One region of the Arthrobacter sp. NPDC056493 genome, then DNA from elsewhere that is predicted to be linked to it. Evidence: riboswitches for the same ligand, from Rfam matches in the RefSeq annotation. Region 1 holds a riboswitch; each other region holds the start of a gene.
What was found. A riboswitch is a leader RNA that binds a small molecule or an ion and turns the genes downstream of it on or off. The one in region 1 is predicted to bind thiamine pyrophosphate.
Positions count from the first base shown of each region.

Region 2: another riboswitch for thiamine pyrophosphate. It lies ahead of thiC (phosphomethylpyrimidine synthase ThiC); the one in region 1 lies ahead of ACFQ50_RS06585 (ECF transporter S component).
Region 3: another riboswitch for thiamine pyrophosphate. It lies ahead of thiO (glycine oxidase ThiO); the one in region 1 lies ahead of ACFQ50_RS06585 (ECF transporter S component).

Region 1 is NZ_JBHTSL010000010.1:41,537-44,508, reverse strand. Features, by position in the region: gene ACFQ50_RS06590 (ABC transporter ATP-binding protein) at 1-543, opposite strand, end outside; gene ACFQ50_RS06585 (ECF transporter S component) at 543-1,163, opposite strand; TPP riboswitch at 1,236-1,379, opposite strand; gene ACFQ50_RS06580 (heme-degrading domain-containing protein) at 1,499-2,050, shown strand; gene ACFQ50_RS06575 (DUF4235 domain-containing protein) at 2,108-2,371, shown strand; gene ACFQ50_RS06570 (helix-turn-helix domain-containing protein) at 2,387-2,593, opposite strand; gene ACFQ50_RS06565 (DUF2975 domain-containing protein) at 2,593-2,972, opposite strand, start outside.
Region 2 is NZ_JBHTSL010000061.1:6,906-9,877, forward strand. Features, by position in the region: gene ACFQ50_RS19900 (alpha/beta fold hydrolase) at 1-223, shown strand, start outside; gene thiC (phosphomethylpyrimidine synthase ThiC) at 336-2,165, opposite strand; TPP riboswitch at 2,161-2,268, opposite strand; gene ACFQ50_RS19910 (amidohydrolase family protein) at 2,304-2,972, shown strand, end outside.
Region 3 is NZ_JBHTSL010000070.1:19,966-22,937, forward strand. Features, by position in the region: gene thiS (sulfur carrier protein ThiS) at 1-232, opposite strand, end outside; gene thiO (glycine oxidase ThiO) at 272-1,525, opposite strand; TPP riboswitch at 1,518-1,637, opposite strand; gene thiE (thiamine phosphate synthase) at 1,665-2,366, shown strand; gene ACFQ50_RS21345 (ferritin-like fold-containing protein) at 2,380-2,972, opposite strand, start outside.

The DNA.
Region 1 (2,972 bases):
CATCGCCAGGATGCCTGCAAGCGCCAGGCGCTGCTTCTGGCCGCCGGACAGGACCGACGTCGGGTGGTTCAGCGGCAGGTGGGACAGTCCGACGTCGTCCAGTGCCTCGTGCACGCGGCGCCAGATCTCGTCGCGGGGTACGGAGAGGTTTTCGGCGCCGAAGGCGACGTCGTCGCCCAGCCGGGAAAGGACCACCTGGGTTTCCGGATCCTGCTGCATGAGGCCGGCGCGGCCGCGCTGTGCACGCGGCGGTGCTCCGTCGATGAGCAGCTCACCGCTCTCGTCAGCATCGTCGCGGTCGGTTGCACCGCCGTCGTCCGCCGGGCTGCCGCCCGAGTCACTGTCCCCCAGCACACCGGCCAGGGCGTGCAGCAGCGTGGACTTGCCGGCCCCGGACGGGCCCAGCAGCAGGACCCGTTCGCCGGGCCGGATGTCCAGGTCCAGGGCGTGGACGGCGGGTTTGGTGCGGCCAGCGTGGCGCCAGCCCCAGCCGCGGGCGTGTACCGCGGCGGGGCGGACGCCGCCGTCGTGTTGTCCGGGCATTAGGAGAAGACGGGCTCCGTGGCTGCCTTGCGGGACGCGAAGGAACTCAGTACGCCGGTCTTGGCCAGGCCGCGGGTGGCGATCCAGGACAGGGCACCGGCGATGACCGCCCCGGAGATGGCACAGAACACGATGTACGCGAGCTTGTCGCCGGAGGTGTAGGCGATGTTCCAGCCCCACGGGGCGAAGGAGTCGTTCAGGCCGCAGAACAGGCCCGCGCCGGCACCCGCAAGCAGCGAAGCCGGGAGGCTGAACTTCCGGTACACCAGGGCGGCGAACACGAGCTCCGCGCCCAGGCCCTGGAGGACACCGGAGATCAGCACCGTGGTGCCGTACTGCGAGCCCATGATGAGCTCGCCGGTGGCCGCCACCGTTTCGCAGAACAGGGCCGCGCCGGGCTTGCGGATGATGAGCATGCCCAGCACCGCCGGGATCATCCAGCCGCCGGCGTACAGGCCGCTCAGGGGCGGGTAGACGGCGTTGACGGGGGTGGAGATGAGGTTGGCGCCCTGGGACCAGGCCCAGAAGATCACGCCGCCGGCAACGGCGATGAGCGCCGCTACCACGATGTCCGCCACGCGCCAGTTGTAACTGGTCTTCTTGATTGCTGCAGTTGTCATAATGGTCCTCCTGAGGAACAGGAGGGGAAAGCGTTCCCCCGGCTGCCGGTGGCTGGGCCACCTGCTGCCGGGCGCTCTGAGAACTCGACTCCCTTGCGCCGGTACTAGCCGGATCAGGTTCGAGGGTCTGCGGCTGTCCGCACTCTCAGCGCCCATCCACGGTTGCGCTGGCAACTGCCTTTGCATCCCGACGGCGGCGCTCCCCTGTCGTGATAAATCTGCCCTTGTGGGCTGGTCCAGTTTACACCTCGGCGGGCCCGGAATCCCGGGGCCGCCGTCACAATCCAGAAGTCTTGCCGCACCGCCGGAACAGCCGCCCGGAGTACATTGGGGCCATGACGCTACAGGACTCCGGCAGCGCTGCCCTGCCCGCCTTTGACCCCGATTCCGCCGAGGACCAGCCGGCGGGATCCCTGGCAGCCCTGATCGGTCAGATCGAGGGTGAAATCGCCGAACTGCAGTTCCCGAGGTTCAGCAAGGACGATGCCCTGGCGCTCGGCCTGGAACTGGTTGAACGCGGCAAGGAGGACCGGCTGCCCATCGCCATCGATATCACCAAGGGCCAACAGGTCCTGTTCCACGTGGCACTCGAGGGTGCCACCCCGGACAACGAGGGCTGGGTCCGGGCCAAGCAGCGGACTGCCGTGCGCTATGAGGAGCCGTCGCTGCTGGTGGGTCTTCGCGGCAGGGCAGGCGGCGGACGGATCGAGGAGAACGCCTGGTTCGACCAGTCCACCTACGCTGCCCACGGCGGAGCCTTCCCCATCTATGTTCGGGATGTGGGAGTGGTGGCCGTGGTCACGGTCTCCGGGCTGCCGCAGAAAGCGGACCACGACCTCGTGGTGCAGGCATTGCGGGAAATCCACCGGTCCATGCGGCAGGGCTAGCGTTTGATGCGGATAGGCTAGGGAAAGACCAGTGTTCACCACGCGAGGAGTTCCGGAATGAGTCTCTTGATCAAACTGCTTGGCACGGGCATCAGCCTGCTGGCAGGGTTCGCCGGCACCAGGGCCGTCGATACCATCTGGGAAAAGGTCACGGGGCAGAAGCCTCCCAAGGGTGACAAGGACGATGTCCCCACGACGCTGCGCACAGCCCTGACATTTGCCCTCGTCTCCGCGTCGGTCAGCGCGGTCATCCAGGTACTGGCCAACCGCGGCACCCAGCGGGCCATCACCCGGTTCGCCAAGACCCAGGACATCGTCTAGGCACCGGCCCACCCGTCAGTCCTCGACCCACTCGAGCAGGTCGCCGGGCTGGCAGCGGAGCACCCTGCACATCGCCTCCAGCGTGCTGAAGCGCACGGCCTTGGCCCGCCCGTTCTTCAGCACGGCCACATTTGCCGGCGTGAGCCCGACCCGGTCGGCGAACTCCCCCACGCTCATCTTTCGTTTGGCCAGTTCGACGTCGATGCGCACCACGATGGGCATCAGATCACTGCTTCCATGTCGGTCCGCAGTGCCGTGGCCTGCCGCAGCAGCGCGCGCATCACCACCATGAGCAGCCCGATGACGGCGCCGCCGACCAGCATCAGCGTCAGCAGCATGGGCACCCCGGGATCATCCGCGTTCAGCACGATGAAGACGAAGACGCCGGCCAGGAGGATCCACGCGGTGAGCACTGCCCACACGATTGCGTCCACCCAGGCCAGGGCCGCCTTGCTGAAGATGCGGTCCCGCCTGACCATGGTGAGCAGTTTCCAGGTGCTCACGATCACCACCTGCACGCAGGCCACCTCCACCACGGCGAAGACCGTCAGCGGCCACCTCAGATACGCATCGGCCGGATTCTGCTCCGCCATGTAGGCAA
Region 2 (2,972 bases), on a different contig from region 1:
GTGGCAGGCGCCGCTGCAGATCGTGCCGGGAGTACCCACCCTGGTCCTCACCGGCGGCTGGGAGCCGCTGTACGAGGAAATAGCCGGCTACCTGCGCGAGACCGGCGCCGTGCACCGCATCGCTGCGGGCGGGCACCGGCCGCACGACTCACCGGAAGGCGACCGCTACATTCGCGCGTTCATCGCCGAAGTCAGCCGCCGGGACCAGCCGAGGGCCTCCTGACGGACCCAGCGTCTGAGAGACACAGCGTCTGAGAGACACAGCGTCCTGACGGACGTTCCGGGAGCCCGCCCGGCCGGCCCCCAATGCCAGCCGGACAGAACCCGGGGAGCCGTTAGTTGCGCGCCGACTCCGGAAGCCGCAGCTCGGGCAGGTACACCTTTCCGCCCGCAGCGAGGAATTCCTGGCTCTTCTCGCGCATGCCCTCCGCCATTTCGGCGAGGGCGGCCTGGGCTTCGGCCGAGCCGTACTCGTTCCGGATGTCCTGGCTGATCCGCATGGAGCAGAACTTGGGCCCGCACATCGAGCAGAAGTGCGCTGTCTTGGCGGGTTCCGCCGGCAGCGTCTCGTCGTGGAAGGACTCGGCGGTCACCGGGTCGAGCGACAGCGCGAACTGGTCGCGCCACCGGAACTCGAACCGGGCCTTGGACAGTGCATCGTCCCGCTCGTTCGCGCCGGGGTGCCCCTTGGCGAGGTCGGCGGCGTGCGCGGCTATCTTGTATGTGATGACGCCCGTCTTCACGTCATCCTTGTTCGGCAGGCCCAGGTGTTCCTTCGGCGTGACGTAGCAGAGCATGGCCGTGCCGTAGCGGGCGATTTCGGTGGCGCCGATGGCCGAGGTGATGTGGTCGTAGCCGGGGGCCACGTCCGTGACCAGCGGGCCCAGCGTGTAGAAGGGCGCACCCTTGCAGAGTTCCTGCTGGCGCTCAACGTTTTCGCGCACCAGGTGGAACGGGATGTGACCCGGCCCCTCGACCATGACCTGCACGTCGTACTCCCAGGCTCGCTGGGTCAGCTCGGCCAGGGTGTCCAGTTCGGCGAACTGCGCGGCGTCGTTGGCGTCCGCCGTCGCGCCCGGCCGAAGACCGTCACCCAGCGAGAAGGCGACGTCGTACTTGGCGAAGATCTCGCAAAGCTCGTCGAAGTGGGTGTACAGGAAGTTTTCCTGGTGGTGGGCCAGGCACCAGCCGGCCATGATCGAACCACCGCGGGAGACGATGCCGGTGACGCGGTTCGCCGTGAGCGGCACGTAGCGCAGCAGCACGCCGGCGTGGATGGTCATGTAGTCCACACCCTGTTCGCACTGTTCGATGACGGTGTCGCGGAAGATTTCCCAGGTGAGCGCGTTCGCTTCGCCGTTGACCTTTTCCAGGGCCTGGTAAATCGGCACGGTGCCGATCGGCACGGGGGAGTTGCGGATGAGCCACTCACGCGTGGTGTGGATGTCGTCGCCCGTGGACAGGTCCATGACCGTGTCGGCGCCCCACTGGGTGGCCCACTGCAGCTTGTCCACCTCCTCCGCGATGGAGCTGGTGACGGCCGAGTTGCCGATGTTGGCGTTGATCTTCACCAGGAACGCCTTGCCGATGATCATCGGCTCGGATTCCGGGTGGTTGATGTTGGTGGGGATGATGGCCCGTCCGGCGGCGAGTTCGCTCCGGACCAGTTCCACATCGCAGTTTTCGCGGAGGGCCACGAAGCGCATTTCCGGGGTGATGACGCCCTGCCGTGCGTAATGCATCTGCGTGACGGTCTTGCCTTCCGCCGCACGGCGGGGCACCGGCCGGGCGCCCTTCCACTCGGCGGAAGCCGCGCCGCGGCGCACGGCTGACTTGCCGTCGTCGAGCAGGTTCCGTTCGCGTCCGTCGTACGGCTCCGTGTCTTCGCGTGCCGCAATCCATTCCGAGCGGAACGGCGCGAGGCCCACCACCGGATCGCTGCCCGGACCCGCCGTGCGGTAAACCCGTAGCGGTTCGTTCTGGTCGCCGTTCGGTGAAGGCTCAAGGGCGATTTCCGTTACCGGCACCCGCAGGCCCTCGCCTTCGAGATAGGCCAGTGAATGGGATTTCAGCGACTGCGTGACGCTGCCGGCAGCACTACCGGCGGCTTCACTTTGGGCCGCATCAATCTGGGCAGGGATCAGCTGTGATTTCTGGGTGCTCAATTTACTGCTCACTTCCTTCGCCGGCATTACCCGGACAGGTTCAACGGTCGCAGGCTGCGCCAGCCTGATCTCAGCCCCTGCAGGGGCCCCCGTGTGGTCGTAGACGAAGCTACCACAGCTGCGGCTTAGGCTGGTGTCATGGCGCACATCATCGAATTCAGCGGATCCGTGCTCACTGCGGCGGATGAGGAACGCCGCGGGCTCTGGTCCGTGGACGGGAAGCTGACGTTTGATCCGCCGGGCCAGCGGCCGGACGCCGTTCTTGACGGCTGGGTCCTGCCCGGTTTCGCGGACGCCCACTGCCACATCGGATTGGGCCCGGGCGGTGCTGTGGAAGACGACGTGGCCTACGCCCAGGCCGTGACGGACCGCAACGCCGGCACGCTGCTGGTCCGCGACGCCGGGGCCGCCAGCGACACCCGGTGGCTGCAGCAGCGGGCCGACACGCCGCGGATCATCCGGGCCGGCCGGCACGTTGCACGGTCCCGCCGGTACCTGAGGAACTTCGCCGTGGAGGTCGAGCCGGAGGGCCTCGTGGAGGCGGTGCGCAAGCAGGCGCGGGAAGGGGACGGCTGGGTCAAGCTCGTGGGGGACTGGATCGACCGGACCGCCGGCGACCTCGCGCCGTCGTTCCCTGCCGCGGCCGTGCGGGACGCCGTCCGGGCAGCCCACGACGAGGGGGCCAGGGTCACGGCGCACTGCTTCGGGGAGGACACCCTGGATGACATGCTGGACGCCGGCATCGACTGCATCGAGCACGCCACGGGCCTGCTGCCCAGGCACATTCCGCGGCTCGTCGAGCAGCAG
Region 3 (2,972 bases), on a different contig from region 1:
CTCCTTGGACTGCCGTGACTAGTTCGATCTCGTCGCCCTCGGCGAGGGCGGTGCTGTACCACTGGCTGCGGGGCACGACGGCTGCATTGCGCGCCACCGCCACACCGAGTCGCTGGCCGTCGGCGGCCTGCCCGTTGGCGGACAGGCGCCGCCCCGTGATCTGGCTGACGAGCGAGGTGACCGAGGCGCCCTCGCCCACAACCTGATCTATGCCGTTCAGAGTGATGTTCATGCTGGTTCCTTGTTTGGGTCAAATGTGACGTGGATCAAATCAGGCGGGGCTCAAATGTGACAGTGCTGCCACCGGGTCCGGGAGCCCGGGGGAAAACCGGCCCGGCAGGAAGTGGGCCCAGCGCGGGTCCGGAATGCCGTCCATGAGCTGGCGGCAGATCGCTGCCGCCGCCGGGGTCAGCAGGACGCCGTGGCGGAAAAACCCGGTGGCAATGATGAGGCCGGCCACGTCCGTCCCGGGCCCCTGCCCGCGGGCCGGCACCCGGCCGAGCAGCGGCGCGTTGTCGGGTGTGCCCGGCCGCGCCCGCGCGGTGGCTTCGAGGAGCTCGAGCTCGGCGACTGCCGGCAGCAGGACCTGTGCGTCGCGCAGCAACTGGTAGACACCGCCGGCGCTGGTGCCCGGCACGCCGTCCTCGCGCTGCGTGGCGCCGACCACCACCGTGCCGTCCTGGCGCGGCACGATGTAGACCGGAACGCCCCGCACCATACCGCGGACTGTTGCGGTGAGCAGGGGCTGCAGGTGTCCGGGGACCCTGAGCCTGAGGATGTCCCCGTAGACCGGGCGCAGCGGCAGCTGCAGTCCCTCCGGCAGGTTCTGCAGCTGCGCCGCGGCCAGGCCGTTGGCCACCACCGTCTCAGTGGCCCTGACGGTGCCGCCGCCGGCCAGCCGGACCCCGCAGACCCTCCCGCCGTCCCAGAGCAGGCCGGCGGCGTGCTCGCGCACGGCGTAGCCGTCCGCTGCCGCGATCTCCTGGCCATGGCCGGCCAGCTCCGCAGCAACCGCGCGGACCAGCCTGCGGGGATCCACCTGATGGTCTGCCGGGATGTCCAGGGCACAGGAGATCCCGGGGCTGAGCAGCGGCTCCCGTGACCGTGCCTCACGGATGGTCAGCGGTTCAACCTCCAGGCCGTGGGTCCGCTGCACGTCCCGCAGGTCCATCAGGGCGCGCCGGTCGGCGGGACCGGCACCCACCGCAAGGGTCGGCGTCGTCAGGTATCCCGCGTCTTCGCCGGCGCTGAGCGTGGCGGCAAACTCCGGCCACCTGGCGGAGGACTCCAGCATCAGCTCCAGGAGCCCTTCCTCCTGGTAATGCAGTTCGCTGACCGGAGCGAGCATGCCGGCCGCGGCCCAGCTTGCACCGCTGCCGGGCGCTTCATCGATGAGTACCACCGACCGGCCCGAGCGCCGTGCCTCCCAGGCGATGCCGTGGCCCACCACGCCGCCGCCGACGACGGCGACATCTGCCTCAAGACTGGTGGCGGCACATTCCGCGCCACTGATGTCAGGGTTCATGAAAATCCTTCCCTACGCCGGTACTAACCGGATCAGGTCAAGCGGTCGGCTCTGACGCCCTCTCAGCCCTGCGCCTTTTATGACAGCAGTAACGGCTCCCGCGGTACCTGCCCAGTTTAGAGGAACTAAGGTGGTTGCCATGACCCAGCACTCTGCCCACACCGCCGCCCGCCTGTACCTCTGCACCGACGCCCGCAAGGACCGCGGCGACTTTGCGGACTTCGTGGACGCGGCGTTTGCCGGCGGCGTGGACATCATCCAGTTGCGGGACAAGAGCATCGAAGCGGCCGAGGAACTTGAGCTGCTGGAAATCGTCCATGCCGCCGCCCGCAAACACGGACGGCTCTGGGCCGTGAACGACCGTGCCGATATCGCGTCCATCGCCGGCGCTCCGGTGTTCCACATCGGCCAGAAGGACCTGCCGTTGCGCGCCGCCCGGAAGCTGCTGCACGACGCCACCGTGATCGGGCTGTCCACGCACAGCACGGATCAGGTGGACGCCGCCGTCGCCGCCGCCCACGGGCGCAGCGGCCTGGACTATTTCTGCGTGGGTCCGGTGTGGGCCACGCCCACCAAGCCCGGGCGCGCCGCCGTCGGGCTCGATCTGCTGCGCTACGCAGCGGAGGCTGTCCGCACCGCGAACGAGGAACGGGTCGGCGGCCTGCTGCTGCCCTGGTTCGCGATCGGCGGGATCGACCGCACGAATGTGGAGCAGGTCCTGGCGGCCGGAGCCAGCCGGATCGTCGTCGTGCGCGCCATCACCGAGGCGGCAGACCCCACGGCCGCTGCGGAAGAACTGCTCGACGCCCTGGACGCAACGGCGCCGGCAGCCGTTTCCTAGGCGGAGAAACCGCTTAGCCGCTCAGTCCCAGCTGGACCATCCGCCGGGAATGGTGTTCCGCGACGTCGGCAGTGATGCCCCGCACCAGCTCCCGTGCGGTGGCGTCCGTGGCACCGGGTTCCGCCTCGACAAACAGCGCGCTCAGAAAGGCGTTTTCGTGGCCCACACGCTGGGCCTGCGTGATCGCTTCGCCCAGGAGCCGGCGGCCCCACAGCGCAAGCCTGGACGCGAGGCGGGGGTCGTCCGCCAGCGCTCCCCTGAGCCGCTCCCGGAGCACGGCCGTGGCCTCTTCCGACGACTGGATCTGCTGGATGACATCCCGCGTTCCGGCATCCACGAACCGGGCCACCGCCCGGTAGAAATCGGCGGACACGGTGTCCACCACGTACGCCTTCATGAGGGACTCGTACCAGTCCGCCGGGCGGGTCCGTTCGTGGAAATGGTCCACGGCCAACTGGAACGGCAACATCGCATCTTCGACGTCGACGCCCATCTCCGCCAGCTTGGCGCTCACCAGCTCGTAGTGCTGGAATTCGATGACGGCGATCCTGCCGAGCACGGCCCGGTCGTGCAGCGTGGGCGAGTAACGGGCGTCGGAGGACAGCC